3 regions of the Clostridium sp. 7_2_43FAA genome follow, and region 2 is predicted to be linked to each of the others. Evidence: predicted binding sites of a transcription regulator. Region 2 holds the regulator's gene; each other region holds the start of a gene.

Region 1 (10,851 bases), 2.0 Mb from region 2:
AAAAGAATCTATTATCAATAATATAGAAGAAGGATTAATAGCAATAAATAATTCTGGATGTATTACAGTAATAAATAACAAAGCCTTTGAAATACTTAATATAAATTCAAATGATGAAATAGATAGTAAAATAATAAATTTATTATTTGAAGTTATGTATAGAAGAAGTAGAATATTCAATAAGGAAATACGATTAGAAAATAATATAATAATAATGGGAAATTTCTACAGCATTATTGGTGAGTATGGCAAGGTTGTAGGAGCAATTGCGAGCTTTCAAGATTTTACAAAGGTTCATAATATGGCAGAAGAGTTAACAGGAGTAAAGGAGCTAACTTGGAATTTAAGAGCTCAAAATCATGAATTTATGAATAAATTACATACAATAGCAGGACTAATACAATTAGATGAAACTGATAAGGCTTTGGAGTACATTTTCCATACAACAGAAACTAGAGGAATAATAACAGATAATTTAAGTAAAATAAAAGAGCCATCAATACAAGGATTGTTATTTTCTAAATATAATAAGGCGGATGAAATGAAAATAAAATTTGAAGTTGATGAAAAATCATACTTAAAGTTTATTCCTAATAATATAAAAGTACAAGAGATATTGACTATTATAGGAAATCTCTTAGAAAACTCAATTGAAGAACTTAAATCAAGAGAAAATGGATATATATATATTGGAATCTTTCAAGAAGAAAAAATAAAAATAATAGTTAAAAATAATGGAAATAAAATCGCTGATGATACAAAAGAAGAAATATTTAAAAGGGGATTTAGTACAAAAGGAAATTTTAGAGGCCTTGGCCTATATAATATAAAGAACATTATAGAATCATTAAATGGCAGTTTAAAATTAACTTCAGATAAGATTACAACATGGGAGGTAGAAATATAGCAATGAATAAAATTAAAGTTTTTATTGTTGAAGATGACCCAATGGTAAAGGAAATAAATACAAGGTTTCTAGAAAAGCTTGAAGGTTTTATAGTTGTAGGAGATGCAAGTAGCATAGAAGAAGCAAAAATTAAAATTACTAAAGAAAAGGCTGATTTAGTTTTATTAGATATTTTTTTGCCAGATGGAAAAGGTATAGATTTATTAAAATGGATAAGAAGCAAAGAAATAAATATAGATACTATTTTAATTACCGCTGATAAATGTAAATCTTCAGTAGATGAGGCATTTAAGTATGGTGCGATTGATTATTTAATAAAACCATTTAAATTTGAGAGATTTAAGGAAGCTTTATCTAATTATAGGAATAGATTTGTTGAATTAAATAATATAGATAATATAAATCAAGATTATATAGACCAATATATATTAAATATTAATGCTAATTTTCTAGATGAAGAAATGCAAGAAAAAGAATTGTGCAAAGGTTTGAGTTTAAAAACATACAATAAAATAATCAATTATATGATCCAAAAGAATGGACAAGATTTGACTGCAGAAGAAATTGCAAAAGGAAGTGGACTAGCTAGAGTAACGGCAAGAAGATATTTAGAAAAGATGGTTGAAGAAGGTAAAGTTGAAATAAATCAGGAGTATGGGAAAATAGGTAGACCAACAAATTATTATATACTTAAAAAATAAGACCAAAAAGACCAAAATAAACAATATGACCACAATATTGATTGTTTATTAATTAACAAATATACTAATGCTGAAAATAACTTAAAGATTAAGGGGAGAATGTTAAATGAAAAAGAAGGTTTTAGCATTAGTAATGTCAGCTTTAATTTTAGTTCCAACAGCTTTAGTTGGTTGTGGTGGAAAAAAAGAAACTGCTGATATAGTTGTAATAGGAGCTGGTGGTGCAGGATTATCTGCTGCTGTACAAGCTAAACAAGATGGAGTACAAAATGTTGTTGTTTTAGAAAAGATGCCAATGGTAGGTGGAAATACAAATAGAGCTACAGGTGGATTAAATGCAGCTGAAACTGAACAACAAAAAGCAAAAGGCATAGAAGATTCAATACAAACTATGTATGATGATACTATGAAAGGTGGATATGAAAAAAACAATCCTGAATTAGTTGAAAAGTTATCAAATGAAGCTAAAGAGTCAGTTGCATGGTTAACTGATTTAGGTGCTGATTTATCAGATGTTGGTAGAATGGCAGGAGCTACAAATTATAGAACTCATAGACCAACAGGGGGAGCAGCTGTAGGAGCTCATTTAGTTGATACATTAAAGGCATCAGCTGAAAAAGAAAAAGTTGATTTAAGATTATGGAATGAAGCAAAAGAAATAGTTTTAGATAAAGATGGTAATGTTTCAGGAGTAAAGGTTACTGATAAAGAAGGAAAAGAATATACTATAAATACAAAAGCTGTAGTTATTGCAGCAGGTGGATTCTCAGCTAATCAAGAAATGGTAGTTAGTTATAAAGAAGATTTAAAAGGATTTGCAACAACTAACCATAACGGAGCTACTGGTGATGGTATAGTTCTTGGAGAAAATGTTGGTGCTGATTTAGTAGATATGAAGGAAATTCAAACTCATCCAACAGTTGTTCCAGAAAAGGCTGTAATGGTAACAGAAGCTGTAAGAGGTAATGGAGCAATTCTTATTAATAAGGATGGTAAAAGATTTACAAATGAATTATTTACAAGAGATGTAGTTTCAAAGGCTATATTAGATCAAAAAGATGGAGTAGCTTATCTTTTCTTTGATGAAGGATTAAGAAAGAGCTTAAAAGCAACTGAGGAATACTTCAATATGGGATTAGTTACAGAAGCGGATTCAGTAGAAGAACTAGCAGAAAAATTATCAATAGATAAGAATACAATGGCTGAAACAATTAATAAGTACAATGAAGCAGTTGCAGCTAAAAAAGATTCAGAATTTAATAGGGAAGACCTTCCAAGACAATTAAATGAAGGGAAAGTATATGCTATACCTGTAACTCCAGCTGTGCACCATACAATGGGTGGATTAAAGATAAATACAAATGCTGAAGTTTTAAATAAAGATGGAAATGTAATTCCTGGTTTATTTGCAGCAGGAGAAGTAACTGGTGGAGTTCATGGTGGAAATAGATTAGGTGGAAATGCATTAGCTGATATAGTTACTTTTGGTAGAACAGCAGGAAAAAATGCAGCAACATTTATTAAATAGGATTTAATTGTAGGAGGAATAAAAATGAAGAAAATAACTGCAATATTAAGCACAATAGCATTATCAGCAACTTTGTTAGTTGGCTGTGGTGGTGGAAAATACACTGATGGAACATATACAGGTGAAGGTCAAGGCGCTTCTGGAGCAATAAAGGTAGAAGTTAAAGTTGAAAAAGGAAAGATATCTGAAGTGAATTTAGTTGAACATAACGAAACTAAGACTTTAGTTGATGGTGTTAAAGATAATTTAGTTCCAGAAATAATTGAAAAGCAAAGTACTGAAGGTGTTGAAGCTATATCAGGAGCAACTAATTCATCAAAAGGTGTAATAGAAGCTGTTAATAAAGCTTTAGAATCAGCAGTAAAATAAAAATTATCCCTTAAAATTTATAAATAGACAATAGGTAGATTTTAACAAGTAAAATCTACCTATTTTTTTATTGAAGTTTAATTATCTTATATTCCATGGACTTAAAGTTTATAGAATTATGTTTGTTTATATTAATTATAGATTTATTTATTAAATCAAAACCATTTATATCAAAATTTAATTTAGCATCTATATCTTTAGTATTTTTATTTAAACATATTAAAATTGATTCATTAGGTAACTCTCTTTTAAAAATTAAAAGATTATCTTTATAATAAATAGGAGTAAATGTACCATAAATTAAAGATTTATATTTTTTTCTAAGATTTATTAATAATTTATATAAGTCTAGTAAATCATTATTTTGTTTAGAAGTGTCCCAAATCATACATTTTCTATTAAGTGGATCATCTTCTCCAGTTAATCCAATTTCATCACCATAGTAAATATAAGGTACACCTATATAGGAAAATTGAAAAACTAAGGCAAGTTTCATAGATGAAATATCAAATTGACATTCATTAATGAATCTCTTAGTGTCATGACTACCTAATAAGTTCCACATTTGACGTGATATATTATTCATATATAACATTCTATTTTCAGATAAGATATTCAAAAAATCTTCTGAATCTATTATTCCTTTAGCAAAAAAATCTACACATGCATTTTTAAAAGTGTAATTCATAATACAATCAAATTCATCACCTCTTAAAAAATTAAATCCATTATGGAATATTTCACCGATTATTATTAAATCTTTGTTTAGTGATTTAATTCCTTTTCTAAAGTTTTTCCAAAAATTATGACTAACTTCATCACTTACATCTAATCTCCAACCATCTATTCCAATTTCATTTATCCAGTACTTACCAACATTAATAAAATAATCTTGAACCTCTTCATTTGAAGTATTTAATTTTGGCATTTTTCGTATATTATTTGCAAAAGTATAGTAATTAATTTTTTCTTGATCAATAGGAAAGCTATTTATAATATACCAATCCTTATATTTTGAATTTTCACCATTTTTTATAACATCTTGAAAAGCAAAAAAGTCATCTCCTGAATGATTAAATACAGCATCAAAAATAACTTTAATACCCTTTTCATGGCATTTATCTATTAAAGATTTGGCTATTACAGTATCACCAAATGCTTCGTCGATTTCATAGTAATTGCAAGTATTATATTTATGATTAGAGCTAGATTTAAATATTGGAGTAAGGTATAGTAGATTTATTCCTAAAGATTCAATATAATCTAATTTATCTATTATCCCTTGTAAATTTCCGCCTAATACTGATTTAGAATTTATATTTTCATCTCCCCATGAAGCTGTAGTATTGGGATTATTTATATTAAGTCCTTTACAGAACCTATCAGGGAAAATTTGATATACAATAGATTCTTGTAGAGTTTTAACTTCATCATATACATCATCAGGTGAGATATAAGGAAATTGAAATGAATTTGCATCAACACATTCATAAATTGATTTTCTAAAACCTCTTTCATCTAAGATATAAATATTATTATCTTTGTCTATAAGCTCAAAAATATATTTATATCTATTTTTACTAACTGATAAATCAGCTTCATAGTATGAATAAAATTCTCCTTCAGATATTAAAGACATTTCTTTTTTTATAAAAGGATAATTTCCAAATCTATCTTTATAATAAATATAACAACTATTTAAATCATTTTTAGCAGTACGGATTCTTATAGTTAAGGTATTTGTATTTTTAGCATAAGCATATGGTACATCTGTTATATGATAAACAGCAAACTTATTCATATATATTACTCCTTCTTATTGTGTACTTTAATGAAATTATATCAAAGGATATTGATTATATTTGTATATTTATAATATAATATGTATATAATTATTATGAAATGTAATTGGGAGAGAAATTATGAATGATGGATATGAAAGCTTTGAATCAGATTTTAATATTTTTAGTAACAAGATATCTTTTTTAATAGAATCTAGAAATAAAGAAGAAATTATAAGGATAGTTAAAGAAAAGCATAAATCAGAAGTTAGTGATGATGTTGACAAAGAGCATAAAAGGGATGATTTAATAATTTGGAATGCTGTATATACTAGGGAAATTATAAAGAGTGGAATTTCTAAGAAATATCTACATCCTATTTATAATGGATTTTATAGGCAAATTAAGGAAGCAAGTAATGTAAGTTCATTGCAAGTTATTGAGATAAATATGATAAATGAATATATAGATTTACTAATAAATGATACAGAAGTTACTGATAGCTTTACTGTTAATAAGCTTTTGCAAGCTCTTCATTTAAATATAGAAAATCATACTTCATTAGAAACAATATGTAATAACTTAAATATATCAGTAGGATATGCATCAACATGTTTTAAAAAGCATAAAGGAATATCTATAATGAAATATTTAAGAGAAATAAAAGTTGAAAGAGCTAAAACTTTACTTTTAAGTACTGAAAAGAGCATATTAGAAATAAGTATATTATTAGGATTTCATGATCAAAGTCATTTCACTAATACCTTTAAAAAAATTGTAGGTATGTCACCATCAGAATTTAGAAATAAAAATTATTCAATATAATTACAATTAATTGAATTCAATTTAGTTTAATAATATAATTTAAAATAAGCATTTAAAAATAATATTAAAAAGGGGGCATAAAAATGTCGTTAGAATGGAGTTTAAAAGAAATATATCCATCATTTAATTCTAAAGAGTTTATTACAGATTTAAAAAAAGTTGATGAGGGAATAGAAGATCTTAAAAATTTTGCAAAATCTACTGATGAAAAATCAAATGATGTAGTAAAATTAGAGGAATTAATAAATAAGTTAGAGAGCATAAATTTACTTATAAATAGAATAGGTGCTTATGCAAATTTAACTTTAAGTACAGATTCAAAAAATGCAGAAGGAAGAAAGTATTTAGATGTTATAAATTCTAAATATAGTCTTTTAGCAGAGCCGCTAACAAAAATTTATAAATGGATAGCAAATATAAAAGATATAGATACTTTAGTAAATTCATCAAATTTATTAAGTAAACATAAATTTTTTATAAATGAAATTAAAGAAAAAAATAAATACATGCTAAGTGAAAAAGAAGAAGCTATAATTGCTAAAATGAGAAATACCGGTTCAGATGCATGGTCAAATTATAAGGATTATTTAATATCAACACATAAAGTTGATATTAATATTGATAATGAAGATAAGCCATTACCATTAACGGTAGTACTAAATATGGCTTATAGCCCAGATTCAGAATTAAGAAAAAAGGCATATGAAGCAGAAATTAAATCCTATGAAAAAATAGAAGAGGGAGTTGCAGCAGCTTTAAATGGAATTAAAGGAGAAGTTTTAACTACTTCTGAGCTTAAGGGATATAAATCACCTCTTCATATGACATTAGAAGAATCTAGGATGGATGAAGATATTTTAAATGCAATGCTTACTGCTATAAAAGAAAGCTTACCTGCTTTTAGAAAATATTTAAGAAGGAAAGCAGAACTTCTAGGTCATAAAAATGGATTACCATTTTATGATTTATATGCACCTGTTATAAATAAAGAAATGAAGTTTTCTTATGAAGAAGGAAAGGCCTTTGTTGAAAAGAATTTTAGAAGTTTTAGCAATAATTTAGCTGACTTTGTTATAAACGCATTTAATAACAATTGGATAGATGTTATGCCTAAAGAAGGTAAAGTTGGCGGTGCTTTCTGTGAAAGTATAAAAGCTATAAATGAAAGTAGAATATTATTAAATTATGGTAATAGCTTTAGTGATGTTGTAACTATGGCTCATGAGCTTGGACACGGATTTCATAGCCATTGCTTAAGCAGTGAAACTGCATTAAATTCAGAATACCCAATGACATTAGCTGAAACAGCATCTAATTTCTGTGAAATATTAGTAAAAAGGGGAGCTGTTAAAAGCGCAACTAAAGAAGAAGCCTTTGCTATTTTAGAAGCAGAAATATCTGATTGTAATCAAGTAATAGTTGATATATATTCAAGATTTTTATTTGAAAGTGAAGTTTTTGAAAAGAGAAAAGAAAGCTCTCTTTCAGTAGAAGAAATTAATAATGCCATGTTAAATGCACAAAAAGAAGCTTATGGAGATGGTCTTGATAATAACTTCTTGCATAAATATATGTGGACTTGGAAGCCTCATTATTATTATGCAACAGCTAACTTCTATAACTTCCCTTACGCCTTTGGAAACCTATTTGCAAAGGGTTTATATGCTGAATATTTAAAGAGAGGCGAAAGCTTCTGCAAGGAATATGAAGAATTATTAGCTGTTACAGGAAAAGAAAAAGTAGCAGATGTAACAAAAATAATGAATATAGATGTTCATGATGTGAATTTCTGGAGAAATTCTTTAAAGCTTATTGAAGAAGATATAGAAAGATTTATTTCTTTAAGTTACGAAATAAAATAAATTTAAATTTTAAGGGATATTTAAAATTTTTTAAATATCCCTTAATTTCAGTTTAATATTAAATATATATTTAATAAGAATATAAAACTAATAAATATATAGTAATTTTATTAGAATTAGTTTTTATTAGTACAGTATATTAATGTAAGTTCATTTGAACTATTTCACTCCTACTACCTATTCTTATAGGAGGTCCCCAAGTTCCATAACCAGAAGAAACTACAACATTTAAGTTGTCTTTCTTTAAATAACCATAATCAATTTCAAACATTTTATTTGTAACTAAATTTCCAGGGGTAATTTGTCCTTTATGAGTATGACCAGAAAGTTGTAAATCAATATTGGCATTTAAGCTTTCGTCTATATATTTAGGATTATGATCTATAACAATCATAGCTTTAGAGTTATCAAGATTATGTGTTAAATCTAATAATGAAGCTCTATCATTTTCTGAAAATCTATTTATTGTAATATCATCTCTACCTATTATATAAAGGCTATCATTTATTAAAATAGATTCATCTCTTAAAACTTTGACAGAGTTTTCTTCAAGAATATTTACTATTTGGTTTTCAGCTTTAGTCATTAAATCATGATTGCCAAGTACTGCATAAGTACCATATGTAGATTTAATCTTTGAAAATTCAATTCCCATATTATTAGCTAAAAATGGCTTTATATCGCTATCTATAATATCCCCAGCAATTATTACTATATCAGGATTTAAATCATTAATTTCTTTTACCATATTAGAAAGTCTTTTGTTTTTAATTATATTTCCTAAATGTATGTCAGATACCATAACTACATTTATAGGCTCTTTCAAAGCTTGTTTATCTATATCTATATCAAAAGATTTTACATAAGAACTTTTAGCATTAAAGCTTCCAACTATAGTTATTATAATAAAAATTATAGTAATTAATAGAGTTTGATAAATGTAATATTTATCAGTTAAGTTATTTGATAAGTGTGATTTACTAACTATTATATTTATGATTCCTATAATAGGAAAAGTTAATAAAGTGTACATTAATAATCCCATCCAATAGGAACCAGATAAATAAAGAAAGTTAGTTAAATTAGGAGATATAAATTTATTAAGTAACATTGAAATTACATATGATAAAGCTAAAGCCCAAAAAATAACCCAAAAAATTAATGGAGAAATTTTGAAAATATAGTTAAAGCCATTGAGCATTTTTCGACCTATATAATAATTTATTAAAAAATATAAAAGTGAAAATATAAGAAAAATAAGTATATATTTAACCTTCAATTTAATCAACTCCAAAAATAAATTTTAGATTATTATAACATAACAGTATTTTTGAACCAAACAAAATAATGAAATAGTGAAGAGTTAAAGAGTTAAGGAGATAATTCACTTACGTTGAATTATTAAAATTGAATGATTATTAAGTTTTTATATTAAGAAAAGTATTAACAAAGATGAAATTAGAAAATAAATGTATTATATGATCCTTATAAATTGGGAGTGATATAAGAATTTCTTGAACAAATAAATTTTTGTAGTGCAGAGTATTATTGTATTAGATTATAGGTTAATGTTATAATGCAGATAAAGAAATGATATGTTGAGGTGAACATTTTGAAAGAGCAAATTACAAGAAGGATATTCAATGGGTTAATATATGTGCATATACTTCATCATGGAAATATAGGTGAATTTTATGGGTCGTGGATGATAGAAGAATTGAAAGAACACGGTTATAATATTAGTCCTGGTACTTTATATCCTTTATTAAAATCAATGGTAGAAGAAAATTTAATAGAAAAAGAGGATAGAAATGTTAATGGGAAAATAAGAAAGTATTATAAAACTACACAAAAAGGAAATAAACTTTTATTTGAATTAAAAAATAATTTGAAAGAATTATTTAATGATATAGAATTGCAGTAAGTTAAGTAAATTTGATTTTACTTAACTTTTTTGTTGTATTTAGAATACCACAGGTTCGACCTGTGGTTCCGGAAAGCTTCTAGCGGTGAGTAGAAATAAAAAAACCTCCTTGTAAAATTATAGTAGGTTTGCCGACCACAACTATAATACAAGGAGGTATCCAATATGGATAATAGTAGTTTAGCACATAGTAAATGGAATTGTAAATATCATATAGTTTTTGCACCAAAGTATAGAAGACAAATAATTTATGGAAAAATAAAGATTGATATAGGAGTAATATTGAGAAAGTTATGTGAGCAAAAAGGAGTAGAAATAATAGAAGCAAATGCATGCAAAGATCATATACATATGCTTGTTAGTATACCACCCAAATTGAGTGTTTCACAATTTATGGGATATTTAAAGGGGAAAAGCTCGTTAATGATATTTGACCGACATGCAAATTTGAAATATAAATATGGAAATAGGCAGTTTTGGTGTAAGGGGTATTATGTTGATACAGTAGGAAGAAATAAAAAAGTAATTGAAGAATATATAAAAAATCAAATTCAAGAAGATTTAGTTTATGAACAAATAAGTCTAAAAGAATACATAGACCCGTTTACGGGTGAGCCGGTAAAGAAAGGCAAGTAATAAAGCCCCTTTAGGGGTAGCCAGTGAAAATATGCGGTTGGCAAACCGTTCGATGTGCGAGTAGCACAGCCAGTAACAGAGCCTTATAGGCGTAGAGCAAACCACCCGTTTTACGGGTGGTCCTGATTTGCAATAAACTGTGAAAAATGATATTATCGAATCACGATATCGAAATGCGATAATAGGGGTGAAATATTATGAGTATAATAAACAAGAGACAGAGTATAAGAAGATTTAATGAAAAAGAAGTTGAAGTTGAAAAAATAAATAAGATAATTGAAGCAGGAATGTTAGCTCTATCATCAAAAAATAAGCGGC
Region 2 (10,851 bases):
ATCAGGTACTGTATTACCAGCTAAAGTATATGCTAATAAAACAGATCCATTCCAAGGATCAAGTGCAGGTTCTTGTAAATGGCACTTTAATCCTGATTCATTTATCATTTCTTTAAGTGGCTCTAAAACATGCTTACCTGACTTAAATACACCACCAGTATATGAAACAACAAACTCATCTTTGAAATTTAATTCTTTTGATATAGCAGATATATGTTCAAATATAGCCTTTGCTGCATCTTTAAATATATTTTTACAAGCTGGACATCCCTCTTCTGCTGCTAAAAAGCATATTGTTGAAAACTTAGCTAATTCTGTTCTATTAAATTTCAATCTATTAAATGCAATATCAACAATTTCATATTTATATGTTATATTATATTCTTTTTCCAGTATATCAACTAAAACAGTTTTTTCGCTTCTTCCATCTTTTTGCTTTGTATATTCATTAATCGTTCTAAGTGCAATCCAATAAGCACTTCCATCATCGCCTATTCCTGGTCCAAAACCACCACATCTTGCTAGTTTACCTTCGGCATTTCTACCATAAGCTATGCTTCCTGTACCTGCTACTACATTTATACCTGGCTTGCAAGCAGTTCCTCCTGCCCATCCATTGACAGCATCATTATCAATTGAATATGGTACTTCCATAACTTCTTTTATAGCTTCATCAATTTTAACCATATCATCTAAGCTTTCACCATATCCTGGCACTCCTGCAAAAGCATATGAGATATCCCTTACAGAAATCTTTGATTCTTCACATATCTTAGAAATATTTTCTCTTAGTTCATTCTTAATTCCTTCTACACCAACTTGATGAATGTGTATAGTTGCTCCTTCTCTTTCGCATACCTTTTGTAACTTTTCATCTACTAATAGATATTTTGTTTTAGTGCCTCCACCATCAATTCCTAAATAATACATTTTGTTTCCCCCTACAATATTTATGTTATATGATTGGATATTTTACATGTATTATTGCCAACTTTGCTACCTATAATCTACATTTTCCACTTTATATATTATATTAAAATCCATTAATTTAATTATATAATTATTATTACTAAATTCCAATATTTATATTTTATGAAACAAAATAGTTAAAAGTGAAAGAAGTAATTTCTCACATATATTTTTTAGTTTTGCAACACAAAACATCTTTAACTTTTTCACTCTTAAGCTTTCACTAATAAATTGCTTCGCAATTTGCTAAAATCTATACTTCGATTTTATTTTCTCTAGCATAGTAGAAAAGATATTGCTGAGCCATTCCTGATAAAGCTCCAAATTTATCTCTTGCAAATACTCTCATCTTGTTTAGTGATACATCTGGCGCTACATAAAAATGAATCATAGCTCTTTTAACCCATACATCTACAGGGAAAGCTGAATGCTTTGTCATTGAAAATAACATTATGCAATCTGCTACCTTAGCACCTACCCCCATAAATTTCTGTAAAGCTATATGACACTCATCATCACCTAATGATTTTATATATTCTAAATCAAAATCTAATATTTCTGGTCTTTCATCATACTTACTAGGATTTAGTTTTATATCTTCCTTAACTTCTATAGCTTCATTTACCTTTTTAATTGTATCAACTATGTACTTACTTCTAAAAGATGCTCCTGTTTCTTGAATTTCTTCTAATGTAGCATCCTTAATTGCTTGTGGAGTTGGAAATGTATAATATTCATTTCCCTTGTATTCTATTTTTTCTCCCCATCTCTCACATATCTTTTTAACTGTTTTCTTTATTGAAGGGATACTATTTCTTGCAGATATTATAAAGCTTATAAGAATTTCAAAAGGATCTTGATTTAATATTCTTATTCCATATCCAAACTCAACACTTTTTCTAAGTATCTCATCTTTTGCAAGAACATCTTTTATTTCATCATAATTTCTTTCTAAATCAAAATAATTCTTCCATATGTTATTAAAGTCTTCTTCATTGGAATTATATATAATAACTTCATCATCATTTTGAATCACTTCAATAACTCTTCCATAAGCAACTACAATATAGTTATTATCTTCTATCTTATCCCACCTAAAGCATTGCCCACACTCTAGTATTTGTTTTATATTAAAGTTTTTTGTACCTTGTATTACTACTTTATTATCTTCAAAAATAGCATTTTTAAAATCCATTTCTTCACCTCTTATATATAATTAATATACCATTAATATATTATTTATCCCCGAGATATTAATAAACTATTCTTACTTAGCCATCTTCCCCCTAAGAATTAAACTAAATATTAATAATTTTTATCTTTATAAATTATATCATATTCTCAATAAAAAATGGATAATATGTATTCAATAATAATTTATATAAAGAAAGATAGAGAAATTAAGTAAATTTCTCTATCTTAAAAAAGTTCAACAAATCAAATCCATATTAAATCAAATCATATTTAGGGTAAATTTTTAATAATTATAGAATCCTCTACCAGTCTTTCTTCCAAGATATCCAGCTCTAACATACTTTCTTAGAAGATTACTTGCTCTGTACTTTGTATCTCCTGTTTCATTATATAAAACATCCATAATAGCTAAGCATACATCTAATCCTATAAGATCACCTAAAGCTAAAGGTCCCATTGGATGGTTTGCACCATATTTCATAGCTGTATCTATATCTTCAACTGAAGCTATTCCTTCTTGAAGAATAAATGATGCTTCATTAATCATTGGAATAAGTATTCTATTAACAACAAATCCTGGAGCTTCTGCAACTTCTACTGGTTCCTTACCAATTGCTACTGATAATTCCTTTATAGAATCAAAAGTTTCCTTTGATGTTGCCATTCCTCTTATAATTTCTACTAGCTTCATTACTGGAGCTGGATTAAAGAAATGCATTCCTATAACTTTATCAGGTCTCTTTGTTGCTGAAGCAACTTCTGTTATTGATAAAGATGATGTATTAGAAGCTAATATAGTAGATTCTTTACAAATCCCATCTAATTCTGCAAATATACTCTTTTTAATTTCCATATTTTCAACAGCAGCTTCAATTACTAAATCACAATCTTCTGCAAGAGATAAATCAGTAGTTCCAGTTATTCTTGAAAGAACAGCTTCTTTATCTTCTTCACTCATCTTACCCTTAGCAACTAACTTAGTTAATCCCTTATTGATTCCGTTTATTCCTCTTTCAACAAATTCATCCTTTATATCTCTAACTATTACTTCATAACCCTTTTGAGCAAAAGCTTGAACTATACCTGCTCCCATAGTTCCTGCACCTATAACAAAAATCTTTTCCATATTAAAAACCTCCCGTTTCTTCAATTCACAATTGACAATTGATAATTGATAATTTAGGTGATAATTTCATAACTCAGTAAACTGAGCTATTTCTTTAATTGTCCACTTTCCATTGTCCATTATCAATTGTTATTTTTTTAATTATACATTATACATTATCCATTCTCAATTGTTATTCCTTCTAACTTCATAACTTAGCTTGTCTGAGTTATCTCCTTAATTGTCTATTATCCATTGTTCCTAGTTTTCTTTCATTGCTTTTACTTGTGCTGTCATCTCTGGAACAACTTTTAGCAAGTCTCCAACTATTGCATAATCTGCTGTTTGCATTATTGGAGCTGATGCATCTTTATTTATAGCTATTATTAAATCTGAATCTTGCATACCTGCAACGTGTTGTATTGCACCTGAAATACCACATGCTATATATATAGTTGGCCTTACTGTTTTACCTGTTTGTCCAACTTGATAATCTCTTTCTATCCATCCATTTTCTACAGCTGCTCTTGAACCTGCTACTGTTCCACCTAAAGCTTCTGCTAATTCTTCTAAAATAGCAAAATTTTCTTTTGAACCTACTCCTCTACCACCTGAAACAATGAAGTTAGCTTCGCTTATATCAACGATATCTTTTGCTTCTTTTACTATCTCAACTATTTTAGTTCTGATATCTGAATCTGCGATTTTTACTTCTACTTCTTCTACAGTAAAGTTTCTATCTTCATCTGAAAGCTTTGAAAATACTCCTGGTCTTACTGTTGCCATTTGTGGTCTGTGATCTGGACATGCTATTGTAGCCATTAAGTTACCACCAAATGCTGGTCTTGTTGCTAATAAATCAGCTTTTTCTACATCGACATCTAAAACTGTACAGTCTGCTGTTAATCCTGTAGATAACCTTGCAGCTACTCTAGGTCCTAGGTCTCTTCCAATGAAAGTTGCTCCTATAAATAATATTCCTGGCTTTCTTTCATTTGCTAAATCACAAATAACCTTTGTATATCCATCAGTAGTATAGTGCTTTAATAATTCATTTTCTGCCACTAAAACCTCATCTGCTCCATGTCTTCCTAATATATCAGCTAAACCCTTTATATTATCTCCTAATAAAAGAGCTGTTAATTTTACTCCTAATTTATCAGCAATTTTTCTACCTTCACCAAGTAATTCTAAAGAAACCTTTTGAAGTTCTCCTTCTCTTTGCTCAGCAAATACCCATACGCCTCTGTAATCTGCTATACTCATCTTTTTTACCTCCCATATTTCCTAGATGTAGTGTTTTTCTTTTAATTTACCTAATACATATTTTACAGCTTCATTTGGAACTTCATTTATTAATTCTCCTGCTCCCTTAGCTTCTTTAGTCATTGACTTTTTAACCTTTGTTGGTGAACCTTTAAGTCCTAGTTCTTCTTTATTCACTTCTAGGTCAGCTGCTGACCAAATTTTTATTTCTGTATTTTCAGTATCAAAGATATATCTAACATTCATATATCTTGGTTCATTTAATTCTTTTATAGCTGTTAAAAGAACTGGTCCATTAACCTTTATTAATTCATACCCATCTTCTAATGCTCTATTTACTAATAACCCATCATCTTCTACTTTAACACCTTGAACATATGTTACTTGAGGTATATTTAAATGTTCTGCAATTTCTGGTCCAACTTGTGCTGTATCTCCATCTATAGCTTGTCTTCCAGCAAAAACTACATCATATTCTAATCTTCTTATTGCTCCTGCTAAAGTTTTTGAAGTTGCTAGTGTATCAGCTCCTGCAAAAGCTCTATCAGTTATAAGTATAGCTTCATCAGCTCCCATACATAAAGCTTCTCTTAATGCATTTTGTGCTTGAGGAGGCCCCATACTTACTACTGTAACCTTTCCACCTACATTATCCTTTAAAGTTAAGGCTGCTTCTAAAGCATGCTTATCTTCTGGATTTATTATTGATGGAACACCATCTCTTATAAGAGTCCCTGTCTTTGGATCAATTTTAACAGCTGTTGTATCTGGAACTTGTTTTAAACAAACTACTATATTCATCTATAAATCCTCCCCTATTATCTTAAAGCATTTCCTGAAATAACCATCTTTTGAACTTCTGAAGTTCCTTCATATATTTCAGTTATTTTTGCATCTCTCATCATTCTTTCAACTGGATATTCCTTAGTGTATCCATATCCACCAAATATTTGGACTGCCTTAGTTGTTACATCCATAGCAACTTCTGCTGCATAAAGTTTAGCTCTTGCTGCATCTACTGAATATGGAAGTTTATTATCCTTTAACCAAGCAGCTTTATAAACTAAATGCCTTGCAGCTTCAATTTTAGTATCCATTTCTGCTATCATCCATTGAAGTCCTTGGAAAGCTGCTAATGGTTTTCCAAATTGTTTTCTTTCTTTCATGTAAGCAACAGCTTCTTCAAATGCTCCTTCTGCAATTCCTAGAGCTTGAGCTGCAATACCAATTCTTCCTCCATCTAGAGTTTTCATAGCTATACCAAAACCTTTACCTTCTTGTCCAATTAAATTTTCTTTTGGAACTATACAATTGCTCATAACTAACTCTGTTGTTGAAGACGCTCTAATTCCAAGCTTTTCTTCTTTCTTTCCAATTGAGAAACCTTCAAATTCTTTTTCAACTATAAATGCTGAAATTCCTCTTGTTCCTTTACTTCTATCAGTCATAGCAAAAATAATAAATGTATCAGCTACTCCACCATTTGTTATAAATATCTTTGATCCATTTAATATATAATTATCTCCATCTAATACAGCTACAGTTTGTTGTCCTGCTGCATCTGTACCAGCTCCTGGTTCAGTTAATCCAAATGCACCTAATTTTTTACCACTTGCAAGATCTACTAGATATTTTTCTTTTTGCTCTTTTGTTCCAAATTGCTCTATTAAAGAAGCACAAAGAGAAGTATGAGCAGATACTATAACACCTGTAGTTCCACAAGCTTTTGATAATTCTTCTACTGCTATTATATAAGAAAGAGTGTCTCCACCAGCTCCACCATATTCTTTAGCAAATGGAATTCCTAACATTCCAAGCTTGGCCATTTTTTCAACATTCTCCATAGGAAATCTTTCTGTTTCATCAATTTCAGCAGCAATTGGTTTTACCTCATTCATAGCGAATTCTCTAACCATTTGTCTTACTAATTCTTGCTCTCTAGTTAATTGAAAATTCATTTATTATACCTCCTCGATATTGCACCCATTTTTACTTAACTACATATTTTTACTTAACTACATATATTTTATTTTTTTGATAATTCGTTATATTTCATTTTTTCTGACTATTTGTTATAAAAATTTTTATTTCTCTTTTCAATAAAAGCTGTCATTCCTTCTTTTTGATCTTCTGTTGAGAAGCACTTTCCAAAATCTTCAGCTTCAATTTCTATAGCTCTATCTATATCAACTTGCATTCCCCTATTTATTGCATCTTTACATAACTTAACTGCAATTGGAGCATTATTAATTATTGTCTTTGCCATAGCTTTTGCTTCTTCCATTAAATTTTCAAGGGCTACGACTTTATTTACTAACCCAATTCTAAGCGCTTCCTCTGCTTTTACAGTTGCACATGTATAAATAAGTTCTTTAGCTTTACCTTCTCCAACTAATCTAGGCAATCTTTGAGTTCCACCAAATCCAGGTGTTATTCCAAGACCAACTTCTGGTTGAGCAAATCTTGCTTTTTCAGAAGCTATTCTTATATCACATGCCATAGCTAGTTCACATCCACCACCAAGGGCAAATCCTGATACTGCTGCAATAACAGGCTTGTTTAGTTTTTCCAATCTTCTGAAAACTCTATTTCCTAAAAGGCCAAATTCTTTTCCTTCATCCTCTGATAAATCTTTCATTTCTGAAATATCAGCTCCGGCAACAAAAGCCTTTTCTCCCGCTCCTGTTAATATAACACAGTAAATATTACTATCATTTTCTAAGTCTTCTAATACTACGTCTAAATCCTTTAATGTTTCTGAGTTTAATGCATTTAATGCTTTAGGTCTATTAATTGTAACAATCGCTAGATTTTCCTCTTTTTCAAGAATTATATTTTTCAATTCCATTATAGAATCCCCCTTTTATCCATGCTTATATTAAATTTATTCAATAGACATAACCCATGTAGTATCTTATGATTGCATTTAAAACATATTAATAATTGAATTTATGTTAGTATGTATCATATAGAATCAATTTGTTAATCTTATAACAATCACAAGCAAAAATAATTGAAGCAGATGCTTCAATTATTATTATAAACTCTTAAATTTTCTTTTGCAATAACTATTTCTAATTTAATCCAATTATCAATTTAGTTATTTGTTTTCATTTTTATCATGTAATAAATATATTAATGTTAATAAGCTTTCTGATAAATGAACATTTTCTACTGTTACATCCTTAGGTACAGATAAGTCAACAGGTGCAAAATTCCATATACCTGTTACTCCATTTTCCACTAGAATATCGCATACCTTTTGAGCATTAATTCTTGGAACACAGATTATACCTATATCTATACTATTATCTTCAAGATAATTTTTTAGTATATCTATATCTTGTATTTCTATATCTCTTATTCTCATTCCTAAAAGTTTTGGATTTGCATCAAATATAGCTTCTATATCTAACCCAATTTGTGAGAATCTGCTGTAATTTGCTATTGCCTGACCTATGTTACCAGCTCCAATAATTACGCCCTTATATTCTCTATTTAACCCTAATATTATGCTAATTTGATTATATAAGTCCTTTACATTGTATCCATATCCTTGTTGACCAAAGTCACCAAAGCAATTTAAATCTTGTCTTATTTGTGATGCCGTAAATCCTATTTTTTCTCCTAGTTCTTTTGAAGAAATTCTATCTACATCATTTCTTAATAACTCTTGTAAATATCTATGATATTTTGGTAATCTCTTGATTACGGCCATTGAAATATTCTTTTTCTTATCCATACTATATTTTCTCCTACTTTCTCTTATCTTATATATTAAAACAATATTATTCATATTCATATTTATATTTTACCACTTTTATTATAATTTTAAAACAACTTAGGTTATCTATTTAACAAGCTAAAACGTATATTAAATAGTTAATTTTTTCTCAATCATAAAAGTTTACTTAGTAATATTTTGGTCAATTAATATACTTTTTATATATTTTTTATTAGTTTTAATTTTTATTTTCAAACAAAATTTAGCGTAATTATATTATATAAAAAAATTAAGACTTATGTATAACGTAGCAGATCCGTTATACATAAGTCTCAAATTTATACAGAGCCCCAATGTGCTCTGTAAACAAGATAATGATCTTGTATGCTTCCCTTATGCCTGAAATGTTCTCAACCTAATTTATTATATTTAATATGCTGAAATTTGTCAATAAAAATAGTATTTGAAATTATTTCAAGCATCTTGTTGAATTTATTACTGCTATTACTGTAACTCCAACATCTGCAAATACAGCTTCCCACATATTTGCAATACCAAAAGCTCCTAAAAGTAATACAAGAACTTTTACTCCTAATGAGAATATTATATTTTGCCATAATATTTTATTTGTTTTTCTTGCTACTTTAATAGCTGTAACTAATGCTTCAGGGTCATCTTTCATTAGAACTACATCTGCCGCTTCTATAGCTGCATCTGATCCAATACCACCCATAGCAACTCCAATGTCCGCTCTTGCTAAAACCGGTGCATCGTTTATTCCATCTCCTACAAATATAACTTTCCCTTCAGTTGAATTATTTTTAATTAAATCTTCTACTTTTTCAACTTTATCTCCTGGTAATAATTCAGCAAATACCTTATCTACTCCAACTAATGATGCTACCTTTTCTCCTACTGATTTGTTATCTCCTGTTAGCATAACTGTTTGAGATACACCAATAGCCTTTAATCCTTCTATTGCTGATTTAGAACCTTCCTTTATTTCATCTGAAATTACTATATTACCTTTATATTTATTATTTATTGCTACATGAACTATTGTTCCAATTGAATTTATATTATTATATTTTATTTCAAACTTTTCCATAAGCTTATAATTTCCAATTAATACTTGTGAATTATTAATTGTCACCTTAATTCCATGTCCAGATATCTCTTCGTAGTCACTTAGCTCATTAGAATCTATTTCTTTTCCATATTCCTTTATTATAGATTGTGCTATTGGGTGATTTGACAAACTTTCAGAAATAGCTGCAATCTTTATTAATTCTTCCTTAGCTATGTCAACGTTATTTATTTCTGTTACTTTGAAAACACCTTTTGTTAATGTTCCTGTTTTATCAAAAACAACTGTATTAACATCTTTAAGTGCTTCTAAATAGTTTCCACCTTTAACTAATATACCTTTTCTAGATGCACCACCAATCCCTGCAAATAATCCTAGAGGAATTGAAACTACCAAGGCACATGGACAAGATACTACTAAGAATATTAATGCTCTATAAATCCAGTCATAAAAACTTGCATCCTTAATAACTAGAGGTGGTATTATTGCTAATGCTAATGCAGAGAAAACAACTATTGGAGTATATATCCTTGCAAATCTAGTTATAAACTTTTCAGTTGGTGCTTTTTTATTAGAAGCATTTTCTACTAACTCTAGAATTCTAGAAACTGTTGATTCTTTAAAGTTCTTAGTTACTTTTACCTTTAAAACACCATTAGTATTTATGAAACCAGCTAAAATATCTTCTCCTGTTGAAACTTCTCTTGGAACAGATTCTCCAGTAAGTGCTGATGTATCAACGAAGCTTGTTCCATCTAATACTATACCATCCAATGGTACTCTTTCTCCTGGCTTTATTATTATTACATCATCTATATTAACTGTCTCTGGATTAACTTTTTCTTCTTTTCCATCTTTTAAGACATTTGCATAATCAGCTCTTATATTCATAAGAGAAGTAATTGATTTTCTTGAACGATTTACTGCATATGATTGGAACACTTCTCCTATTTGATAAAATAACATAACTGCTACACCTTCTGGAAACTCTCCTACAAAGAAAGCGCCTAAAGTAGCGACTGTCATTAAGAAGTTTTCATCAAAAACTTCTCCTCTTAAAATATTTTTAATAGCAGTTAATACAACTTCTCCTCCAACTAATACATAACTTAATGCAAATAATACTACAGATAAAATTGATCCTTCTGTTGAAATTAAAGCAATTGCATATACTATGGCTCCTATTATTAGTCTCATATTTTCTTTTAAACTCACCGCTTCTCCGTGAGAGTGATCATGTGAGTGCCCATGCGAATGATCATGTGAGTGTTCATGTGAGTGTTCATGTGGTTTTTCACTTGAATGCTCATGAGATTCTCCTCTAAAATTACTGTGAGAATGATTTTTGTCATGAGTATGATTTTCTTTCTCATTTTTATTTTCTATAGAACAAGTATCACTTGTACACTTGTTAACCTCCTTAGGAATAATATTACTTTCATTTTTATTAAATACTTTAACGCCTGGTTCTAGTTTGTTTATTATAGATTTTGCTTCTAATATAAT
Region 3 (10,851 bases), 1.6 Mb from region 2:
TTAGATATTGGTGGGGGAACAGGAACTCTTGCAGATACTTTAATAAATTTAGGTGCAAATGTAACTATTCTTGACCCAGAGATTAAAATGACTAATATAGCTAAGGAAAAAAATAATAAAGTCAATATACTCAATGGATATTTAACTAATGTAGGTTTAAATGATGAATTATTTGATTTAATTATAATGAGGGATTCATTTCATCATATAGAAGATAAAGAAGAAACATTAAAAGAGTGTAAAAGATTACTAAATAATAAAGGTAAAATTTTGATTTATGAATTTGATAAAACTAATATAATAACTAAACTTATATATATTTTTGAAAGAAGTTGTTTTGAAAAAGTTAAAATGCTATCTAAAAATGAAATGAAAAAATTAGCTTCAAAGTATTTTAATAATGGTGAAATAATTGAAATATCAAGCTATGAGTATATATATTGGGCAGAAAAATCAAACTAAAGGGGTTATTTTATGAATACTTTAAAAGGGCTATTTAAAATTATAAAATTATTTTTTCTAAAAGGTATACTAGTTTAAATGATATAGCAAATTCATATACAAGAGTAAGTAAAAATTATAATGAATACTTCTTAAAGGAAATGCATCAATATAATAAAGAAATGTTAGATAAACTTATTATAAGATATATTGATAATAAGGCTAACTCATCTCCTAAAATTCTAGATCTCGCTTGTGGGACAGGCTTTAATAGTAATTTTATAAATTCTAAAATCAACAATTCAAACTTTACCTTAGTAGATATATCAGAAGGGATGCTAAATGAAGCTAAAAATAATTTAAGTTTAAATGCTGACTTCATAAATAGTGATATGTTATCTTTTTTAAAAAGCTCAAAAGATAATAGTTTTGATCTTGTTATATGTTCTTGGGCAATTAAATATCAAGATCCTCATGAAATTATAAAAGAGGTTTCTAGAGTTTTAAAAAAGGATGGATACTTTGCAGTAATAGTTAATTTAAAAGGTACATTACCAGAGGTTAGAAAAATATATCCAAAACTTGTTTTAAGAAACTATAAGAAAATAAATAAAATAATGAAAGAACTTCCTAATCCAGTTCATCATAAGACTTTTACAAGATGGTTTGAAAAAGAAAGTTTTTCTAAGATAGAAGTAAAAAGTGGATCTCATATATTTACTTTTGATAATACAAAATCATTAGTATCTTTTGTAACATCTACAGGAGCTTTAGCTGGATTTGATGCCATGGTAAATATGGAGGATGAAGAGGTTAAAAGTTCAATGATTAAGTTATTTAATGATAAAGGAATAAAAACAATTACTCATAAATATGTTTGGGGGATTTTTAAAAATGATAAGTAATACAATACCAATTATGAAAGCAATGTTAAATAAGGATGTACGACGTAATTTCTTTTATATACATAAGAGATTTAAACAAAGTAAAGATTATAAACCTATAAATGTTATAAAGTGTGGGATGAATGTTATAAAAAACGATAGGATAGCAGTTCATAATAGCAACTTTGTAGTTAATTCATTTTTACCACCTTTAAATAGCATAGCTTATAAAAGTATTGTAGATGCAGTTCCTGGAGAAAATGCTGAATTCTTTTATAATCATACTATTGGAAAAAGACTTGCTCCAATTTCTACATATATAGCTATTACAGGGAGATGCATGTATAATTGTTGGCATTGCAGTGCAAAAAGATTTATTAAAGATAAAAATGATAAATCAAAAGAAATGACAACATATGAAATAAAGAAAATAATAAAAGCACTTCAAGATTTAGGAGTTGGAATCATTGGATTTACAGGGGGAGAGCCTCTTCTTAGAAATGATTTAGAAGAAATAATAAGTAGTATTGATAATAGAAGTATTTCATATGTATTTACAAATGGCTATTCACTAAATCTTAATAAAGCAAAAGAATTAAAAAAAGCTGGTCTTTTTGGAGTAGGAATAAGTATAGACAGCTTATATAAGGAAAATCACGATAAAAAGAGAGGATATAGTGGAGCCTATGAAAATTCAATTTCAGCAATAAAAAATTGTAAAGAAGCTGGCCTTTATACTATGGCTCAAACTGTATGTACGAAGGAAATGCTAAAAAGTGGTGAAATATATAAGTTAGGTAAGTTTTTAAAAACTTTAGGAGTAGATGAAGTTAGAATACTAGAACCTATACCATGTGGGTCTCTTTTAGTAAAATCAGATGAAATATTCTCTAAAGAAGATAAAGAAGAATTAATAAAGCTTCATATAAAATTTAATAAGGATAAAGAATATGCTAAAACATCAGTATTTCCATATGTTGAATCAAAAGATCAATTTGGATGTGGAGCAGGGGTGCAACATTCTTATATAGACAATGAGGGAAACTTCATGCCTTGTGACTTTGTTCCTGAATACTTTGGAAATGTACTAACTGAAGATATAAAAGATATATGGGATAGGATGCATAGTAAATTAGGTAGAGCTAAGACATATTGCTATGCAAAGAAATGCGATAAATGTAGCGATAATGAGTTGCCTAGATATTATAAATTACTAAAGGGTGATATATCCTAATTATCATTAGAATTGAGGTAAGCTATATATTTTATAAAAAGTCATTTAAAGGTACACTTAAAATATTAGTATATGCATTTGTTAATAGCTATTGCAATAATTCAAGGATATACAATTTCATTAATGTTTGCATGGTTTCTTTCTAATTTTGGATTTAATGAATTAATTTGTTTTATTATAGCCATATTATTAGGGGGAGCTATACTTAGTTTACCTTTGTTATTAAATAATTATAAAGTTTCAAAGGAGATAAATATTAAAAGAGGAAAGAAAATCAACTTAGTTTTTTTAATTTTGATAAATCATATGTCATCGTATTTTTTATCTTGTACATTATATGTGATTTTATTGTATTTAAATAATTAAGTAATATATGTAATAATATCTTTTTAATAATTTCATTGGCAAGATAAGTTTACTTAATAAAGGTTATAAGTGTATAGGTAAGTATGAATGTAAGCAAAATTTTTATAAAAAGTTCTGCTTACATTCATTAATTTTTTTGTGCTACAATAATAGTAGAGTTCAATAGTTTTAATGAACAGAAATTAATAATAAATTACAGAAGTTTTGTAAATGTGCATAAGTAAACGTTTACGAACTTCTTTTTAACAAGGAGGTAATTTTAATGTTTAAGAAAGGTGATTTAATTCTTTATTCAGTTCATGGTATTTGTAAAGTAGATGATATATGTGAAAAAACAATTTCACATATTAAAAAACAATATTATATTTTACATCCTATAAATGAGACGAATTTAAGTATAAGCACTCCAGTAGATAATGATAAGGTAGCAATGTTAGAGCTTCTTACAAAAGAAGAAGCTCAGGAAACTTTAGAATTATTTAAAAATCCGGGTATAAATTGGATAGAAATAGATAGAGAAAGAAGCGAAGTATATAATGAAATCATAAAGCAATGGAATCGTAGAGAAATAGTAAAAATAGCTAATACTTTAATGAGAACAAAGATTGATTTAGAGAATAATGGAAAGAAATTTCATGAAAAAGATAAAAAGATGCTATTAGATATACAAAGTATTCTTTTTTCTGAACTAGCATTTTCTTTAGATACTACTTCTGAAGAAATAGCCAAAACAGTAAATAGGTATGTAAAATAAATAATAATTAAAATAGAGGTGAAAATTTTTTGAATATTAATGATGAAAAACTTTTAGCAATAGATTCAGTTATGAAACAAATAGAAAAACAATTTGGAAAGGGCTCAGTTATTAAACTTGGGTCAAATCCAATAATGGATATAGAAACAATATCCACAGGATGTCTAGCATTAGATATAGCATTAGGTGTTGGTGGAGTTCCACGTGGTAGAATAATAGAAGTGTACGGACCTGAAAGTTCAGGTAAAACTACAATTGCTCTTCATATAATAGCAGAAGCACAAAAGTTAGGAGGAGCAGCAGCATTTATTGATGCTGAACATGCTTTAGATCCAGCCTATGCTAAAAATTTAGGAGTAAGTACTGAAGACTTAATAGTCAGCCAACCAGATACTGGAGAGCAAGCTTTAGAAATAACAGAAGCCCTTGTAAGATCAAATGCTGTAGACGTGTTAGTTGTTGACTCTGTCGCTGCACTTGTTCCTAGGGCTGAAATAGAAGGAGAAATGGGAGATTCACATATAGGTCTGCAAGCAAGATTAATGTCCCAAGCATTAAGAAAGCTTACAGCAGCAATAAATAAGTCACAATGCGTTGTAATATTTATAAATCAATTAAGAGAAAAAATTGGTATTATGTTTGGAAATCCTGAAACAACAACAGGTGGACGAGCTCTTAAATTCTATGCATCTGTAAGATTAGATATAAGAAAAATTGACACTATAAAAGTAGGAGAAAACATTTTAGGAAGCAGGGCTAGAATAAAAGTAATAAAAAACAAAGTTGCACCACCATTTAAACAAGCAGAATTTGATATTATGTACAATGAAGGTATCTCAAAAGAAGGAAACCTTTTAGATATAGCTGTTAATGAAGATATAATAAACAAAAGTGGTACATGGTTTTCCTATAATGATATAAGATTAGGACAAGGCAGAGAAAACTCAAAAGCATATTTAAAAGAAAATAAAGATTTAGCCCTTGAAGTAGAAAATGCAATAAGAGAAAAACATAACTTACCATTAGTAAAGGATACAAAAGTACAAGAAGGTGAAGTTAAGAAAGAAGATAAAACTAATAAAAAAGGTAAATTAAAAGAAGAGCTAAATAATAATTCAAATAAAATAATAGAAGAACTAGCTGTTGAAGATTATAAAAATGAAGAAGCAATAGTTAAAGAAATAAACATATAACTAGAAAGTTAATTGTGAAAATATTTATGAAAGCAAAGGATGTCGCGTCTCGCGACTCCCTTTTAAGTTTTTGACCGTAATATACTAAACTTTTATAATTAATAATATATTTGTCTCTTACCATTTATAGTATCATTAATATTTGTAGTTAAACATTCTATAGCTTTTTTAGTATCCTTTTTTTCTATGTAATCACACAAAATAGATGTATTATTTATTAAGGAATCTATACCATATAATATACAAAAACGTTCCCATAATGATAAAATGGGTACCTTAAATGAATGGAAAATTAATGGTAAAAGAGTATTTCCAGAAAGAAAAGCCAATTCATGTTGGAATTGAAATGCTAAATTAGATGCAGTTTCAACAGAATCAGTTTCTTTCATTTTATTAACATATCCTTTTAATATCTTAATTTCATATTCTTTAATTATTGGAATACATAGTTCTACTGCTAATGTATCTAATGCTATACGAAGTTCAAGAATAGAACGTATTTCTGCATCTCTTAATCTTCCACCATTATATTTCATAATAGAAATTAGTGTTTCCATAGTTCCATTTCTACGATAATCAGCGACAAAAGCACCAATTCTTGGTTTTATATTTAAAAATCCTTTCCTAGATAACTCAGCAATTCCAGAGTTAACAACAGCTCTACTTACTTGCATAGACTTAGCAAGTTCTCTTTCTGAAGGAAGCTTTTCACCAATTTGAAGTTTTCCAGATAAAATCATAGTTTCTAGTTCTTTAATAAATAAATCCTTTAATGTTGGAGAATTCAATTTTGAAAATTCTATCATAAAATACACCTCTCTAAGCTGAATCTGGTTCAACCAAATACCAATTATAATTCTATTTCAATATTATCCTAAAATGAATAAAAAGTAAATATTTTAAGATTAGTTCAAACATATATTAGTATTAAAGGAATATATTGACTTTATATTGATAATCATGTTAAAATTTTATCAAGATTATAAATCTGGTCATACCAGATTTGAATAATCTAAAAATTTTTATTAAATAAAGAGTATTTTATAAGAGTAATATTAAGAATAAAAAGGGTTTAAGGATGCAATAAAAAATTTAAATTAAATATTCTTTATAATGAAGGAGGATAAATATATGGAGAATTTTAGAGTTCTCGAAATTAAACAAAGTGTTTTTGAAGACAATGATCATCAAGCTAATTTATTAAGAGAAGAACTAAAAAAAAAGAAAGTATTTTTACTAAATTTAATGTCATCACCAGGTTCAGGTAAAACATCAACTCTTACAAAAACAATTAATACATTAAAAAATGAAGTGAAAATAGGAGTTATGGAAGCAGATATTGATTCAGATGTTGATGCTCATACTATTTCTAAAACTGGAGCAAAAGTTATTCAATTACATACAGGGGGAATGTGTCATCTTGATGCAGATATGACAAAACAAGGCTTAGAAGGTTTAGAAGCAGAAGATATTGATTTTGCTATTTTAGAGAATGTAGGTAATCTGGTATGTCCAGCAGAATTTGATACTGGAGCATCAAAAAATGCCATGATTTTAAGTGTTCCTGAAGGAGATGATAAACCACTAAAATATCCTTTAATGTTTTCAATTGCGGATGTGTTATTAATTAACAAAATGGATGTTATTAATTATTTTGATTTCAACTTGGAAGCTTGTATTGAACGTGTAAAAAAGTTGAATCCAAATATTGAAATTATTCCTATATCTGCAAGAACAGGTGAAGGTATTGATAAATTTTCAGAGTGGCTTAGAAAAGAAATTAAAGAATGGAATGAAAATTAATATTATTAGACTAGGAGGATAGAAATGGTAAAAGAAAAGGTGTTGGATCTTGCTAATCATATTAGTGGAAAAAAACGTGGGTCCAAAAATGAAATAAGGCCAGAAGATCCGGAATATTTAATTTTAGAGCCTGTTGTTACAGAGGAAATGGCAGAAGTAGCACTTTGTATGAAGATACGTAAAAAAGCTACTGCTGAAGAACTTGCTCCTTTATGTGGTAAATCTGTAGATGAAACATCAAGGTTATTATGGGATTTAGCCGTTGCAGGTGTTTGTTTTGTAAATACTATTAATGGTGTTGATACCTATTGGTATGACACCTGGGTTCCAGGAATTATGGAGATGATGGTTAACAACAAAGAAAACGTTAACAAATACCCTCAAATTGCAGAAGCTTTTGAAGCATATGGAAGAGTAAGAGGACCAAAGACTACAGGTGCTTTTCCAGTTGGAGTAGGTTTAATGCGTGTTATACCTATAGAGCAAGCTATTGATGGAGAAACTAGAAAAGCTTCTTATGAGGAAGTTTCTAAATATCTTAATGAAAACGATATTTTTACAGTTTCAGATTGCTCATGTCGTACAGCGAGAAAAGTAATGGGAGAAGGATGTGGTCATTTAGCAGAAGATATGTGTATTCAAATGGGACATGCTGCAGAATATTATATCCGTACAGGTAGGGGAAAACAAATTACTAGAGAAGAAGCTTTTGAAATAATTAAAAGAGCTGAAGAAAATGGTTTAATGCATCAAATACCAAATCTTGATGGCTCAGGAAAGACTCATGCAATTTGTAATTGTTGTGGTTGTTCTTGTCTTTCATTAAGAACTGCTGGAATGTTTAAAAATGTTGATATGGTACGTTCTAATTATGTTTCAAGTGTAAACAAAGAAAAATGTGTTGCATGCGGAGAATGTGTTGTAAATTGTCCAGTTAATGCACTACAATTAGGCCAAAAATTATGCTCAACAAAACCACTTCCTGTTAAAAAAATTGAGACTCCACGAGATACAGAGTGGGGAGAAGATAAATGGAATCCAGATTATAGAATTAATAGAAAAAATGTTGTAGAAAGTGGAACAAGCCCTTGTAAAACAGAGTGTCCTGCTCATATTGCTATTCAAGGATATATAAAACTAGCTTCTCAAGGAAGATATAAAGAAGCTCTTGAATTAATAAAGCATGAAAATCCATTTCCAGCAGTATGTGGACGTATATGCCCAAGGAAATGTGAATCAGTGTGCACAAGAGGAGATATTGATGATCCAATAGCTATAGATGAAATTAAAAAATTTATTGCAGATCAAGACTTAAATAAAGAAAATCGTTATGTACCTAAAATTAAGCATGACTATAATAAGAAAATAGCTGTAGTAGGAGCAGGGCCTGCTGGTCTTTCTTGTGCATTTTTCTTAGCTGTTGAAGGTTATAAGGTAACAGTATTTGAAAAACAAAAAGTACTTGGTGGTATGTTAGCACTTGGTATTCCATCATTTAGATTAGAAAAAGATGTAGTTAATGCAGAAATTGATATATTAAAAGAATTAGGTGTTGAGTTTAAGAATGGAATTGAAGTTGGAAAAGACATAAATTTAAAAGAATTGAGAAATCAAGGGTATGAAGCTTTCTATATTGCAGTTGGAGCTCAGTCAGGTAGAAAAATAGGTGTTGAAGGAGAAAATGCTAAAGGAGTAATGACTGGAGTAGATTTCTTACGCAGCGTTAACTTAGGTGAAGATTTAAAACTAAATGGAAATGTAGTTGTTATAGGTGGGGGGAATGTTGCAATAGATGTTGCAAGAACTGCTGAAAGAATAGGATCAGAAAAAGTTGATATATTTTGTCTTGAAACAAGAGATGAAATGCCAGCTCTTAATGAGGAAATTGAAGAAACTTTATCAGAAGGAATCAATATAAATAATTCTTGGGGGCCAAAGGCTATTGTTACGGAAAATGGAAAAGTTACTGGGGTAGAATTTAAAAAATGTATATCAGTTTTTGATGAAAATAAGAGATTCAATCCAATTTATGATGAAAATGATATATTATTTGTAAAAGCAGATACAGTACTGCTTTCTGTAGGGCAGTCAATTGACTTAGGAAATTTAATTTCAGATAGCAATATGGAAATTAATTCTAATAATACAATTAAGGCAGATCCTTTTACCTATCAAACAGGAGAATCAGATGTATTTGTTGGTGGAGATGCATTTACAGGACCAAGATTTGCTATTGATGCCATTGCAGCAGGTAAGGAAGGAGCTATTTCAATACACCGTTATGTTAATCAAGGTCAAAGTTTAATTATAGGAAGAGACAGAAAAGAATATCACTCTCTAGATAAACAAAATATTGAACTTAAGGGATATAATAATTTTCCAAGACAAAAGGCAAGCCATGGTGATGGAAAAGAATCAAAAGAAACATTCAAGGATTTACGAGGAACTTTTACAGAAGATCAAATAAAGAAAGAAACAGAACGTTGTCTTAGCTGTGGTGCTACTGTTGTAGATGAATTTTTATGTGTAGGCTGTGGTGCATGTGTAACAAAATGTAAGTTTGATGCTATATCACTTGTTAGAAAATATGATGGAGAAGGAGTAGCATATGAAAACTTAAAACCAGTAATTATTAAGCAAGTTCTTAAACGTAAGGGGAAAATAGCTATTAAAAAAGCTATAAATATATTTAAGACAAACTAATAATATTATATGTTACTAGTTTTAAATGGAGGAGAGTTTATATGCATGAAATAGGGGTTTTAATTGAAGTTGTTAAGAGCGTAGAAAAATTTGCAAAAGTCAATAATGTTAAAAAAATAGATACATTAGTTTTGCAAATTGGAGAACTCTCTTCAATGATTCCTAAATATATGAAAAGTTTATATCCTGCTTCAATTGAAGGTACTATATTAGAAGATTCAAAATTAGAAATTGAAATATTACCAGCTAATGCTTTATGTAAGAGTTGTAATAATGTATTTAATATAATTCTTAATAAAGGAATATGTCCTAAGTGCAAAAGTAAAAATTGTGAAATATTAAGCGGAAAAGAGTTTTATATAAAAGAAATTGTTTGTTATTAAAAATGAATAATTATAATAGGGGGAAAGAATATGTTTAGTTTTAACTATGAAGGAGGAGCATCCTTCTTTTCAGTATGGGGTGTTTGGGTTGCAGTATTTTTAATTTTATTTTTATTAAATGAATTTTCAAGGCGTTCTAAATTTGGAGGTTTTTTATGTTTTGTAGTATTACCAATTGGACTTTCTATGCTATGGTTTACAGTATTGAAAGACACTACTTATACAGATTGGTTCCATTTGGCTAAGGTGTACTCAGCAGTAGCAGGATGTATTGGATTTTGGTGTATAAGACATTTGCATGGGAAAAATAAAAAAACAGGGAAAGAATGGAGATTAGCAGATAATAAAATAGCATTATGTTTTCCGCCACTAATTCTTGCAATTAATATTTTAGAAGCAGTTACACGTGATATTCAAGTTGGACTTCAATATGCTGGAGGAGGAATTCTTGAAGATGGAAGTATGTATGTATTAGGTGGCCCTTGGAATTATATGAATGCAATTGCAGGAATTTTAAATATTATTACAATTACAGGATGGCTAGGTATATGCATCCGTAAAAAAACTAATAAAGATAAAAGTCAGGATATGTTATGGCCTGATATGCTTTGGTTTTGGATAATAGCTTATGATTTATGGAATTTTGCTTATACTTATAATGCTTTACCAGGACATTCATGGTATTGTGGTTTTGCATTATTACTTGCACCAACGGTATGTGCTTTTACTATAGGAAAAGGTGCATGGCTTCAACACCGTGCGCAAACATTAGCATTATGGTGTATGTTTGCACAGACATTTCCAGCCTTTATTGATAAAGGTAAATTTGCCGTTTCATCTACCTATAATGAAAACTATTTATTTATTTTCAGTTTATTAGCACTCCTTTCTAATATTGGTGTTGCTATATATATGATTTATAAAGCTAAAAAAACAAAACGTAATCCATATAAGGATGAGCTTTATATAGACTTAAAGAAATATAAGGAAGTAAAAGTGCTAGCAGAATAATTTTTAGTTTAATAAGGATATCAAGATAATTGATATCCTTATTAAACAAAGTTAATTTTATAAAGAGGAGGTTTATTTA

The links. Region 2 encodes Rex, which represses fermentation and respiration genes when NADH is low (regulators of the CRP and FNR family bind a similar motif). Its sites were predicted from a motif close to ATTGTTAANNNNTTAACAAT; they were not measured.
Region 1: a site for Rex is predicted at 1,649-1,668, ahead of CSBG_RS06655 (flavocytochrome c). Genes of this name have one in related genera too.
Region 3: a site for Rex is predicted at 5,832-5,851, ahead of hypB (hydrogenase nickel incorporation protein HypB). Genes of this name have one in related genera too.

Annotation. Positions count from the first base shown of each region.
Region 1 covers NZ_JH815222.1:1,068,803-1,079,653, forward strand. Annotated here, with positions in the region: gene CSBG_RS06645 (sensor histidine kinase) at 1-907, shown strand, start outside; gene CSBG_RS06650 (response regulator) at 910-1,608, shown strand; gene CSBG_RS06655 (flavocytochrome c) at 1,715-3,136, shown strand; gene CSBG_RS06660 (FMN-binding protein) at 3,161-3,505, shown strand; gene CSBG_RS06665 (glycoside hydrolase family 13 protein) at 3,573-5,306, opposite strand; gene CSBG_RS06670 (AraC family transcriptional regulator) at 5,428-6,111, shown strand; gene CSBG_RS06675 (M3 family oligoendopeptidase) at 6,195-7,973, shown strand; gene CSBG_RS06680 (metallophosphoesterase) at 8,113-9,084, opposite strand; gene CSBG_RS06685 (PadR family transcriptional regulator) at 9,586-9,897, shown strand; gene tnpA (IS200/IS605 family transposase) at 10,063-10,533, shown strand; gene CSBG_RS06695 (nitroreductase family protein) at 10,731-10,851, shown strand, end outside.
Region 2 covers NZ_JH815222.1:3,025,081-3,035,931, forward strand. Annotated here, with positions in the region: gene CSBG_RS15330 (BadF/BadG/BcrA/BcrD ATPase family protein) at 1-930, opposite strand, end outside; gene CSBG_RS15335 (DNA glycosylase) at 1,223-2,164, opposite strand; gene CSBG_RS15340 (3-hydroxybutyryl-CoA dehydrogenase) at 2,447-3,289, opposite strand; gene CSBG_RS15345 (electron transfer flavoprotein subunit alpha/FixB family protein) at 3,530-4,534, opposite strand; gene CSBG_RS15350 (electron transfer flavoprotein subunit beta/FixA family protein) at 4,556-5,335, opposite strand; gene CSBG_RS15355 (acyl-CoA dehydrogenase) at 5,353-6,492, opposite strand; gene CSBG_RS15360 (short-chain-enoyl-CoA hydratase) at 6,600-7,382, opposite strand; gene CSBG_RS15365 (redox-sensing transcriptional repressor Rex) at 7,635-8,276, opposite strand; gene CSBG_RS15370 (heavy metal translocating P-type ATPase) at 8,728-10,851, opposite strand, start outside.
Region 3 covers NZ_JH815222.1:1,470,621-1,481,471, forward strand. Annotated here, with positions in the region: gene CSBG_RS08445 (class I SAM-dependent methyltransferase) at 1-462, shown strand, start outside; gene CSBG_RS08450 (class I SAM-dependent methyltransferase) at 546-1,346, shown strand; gene CSBG_RS08455 (radical SAM protein) at 1,336-2,559, shown strand; gene CSBG_RS18520 (hypothetical protein) at 2,632-2,925, shown strand; gene CSBG_RS08465 (CarD family transcriptional regulator) at 3,188-3,679, shown strand; partial or broken gene recA (recombinase RecA) at 3,709-4,767, shown strand; gene CSBG_RS08475 (GntR family transcriptional regulator) at 4,971-5,678, opposite strand; gene hypB (hydrogenase nickel incorporation protein HypB) at 6,004-6,675, shown strand; gene CSBG_RS08485 (FAD-dependent oxidoreductase) at 6,700-9,378, shown strand; gene CSBG_RS08490 (hydrogenase maturation nickel metallochaperone HypA) at 9,420-9,761, shown strand; gene CSBG_RS08495 (DUF5692 family protein) at 9,792-10,772, shown strand; gene CSBG_RS08500 (energy-coupling factor ABC transporter permease) at 10,851-10,851, shown strand, end outside.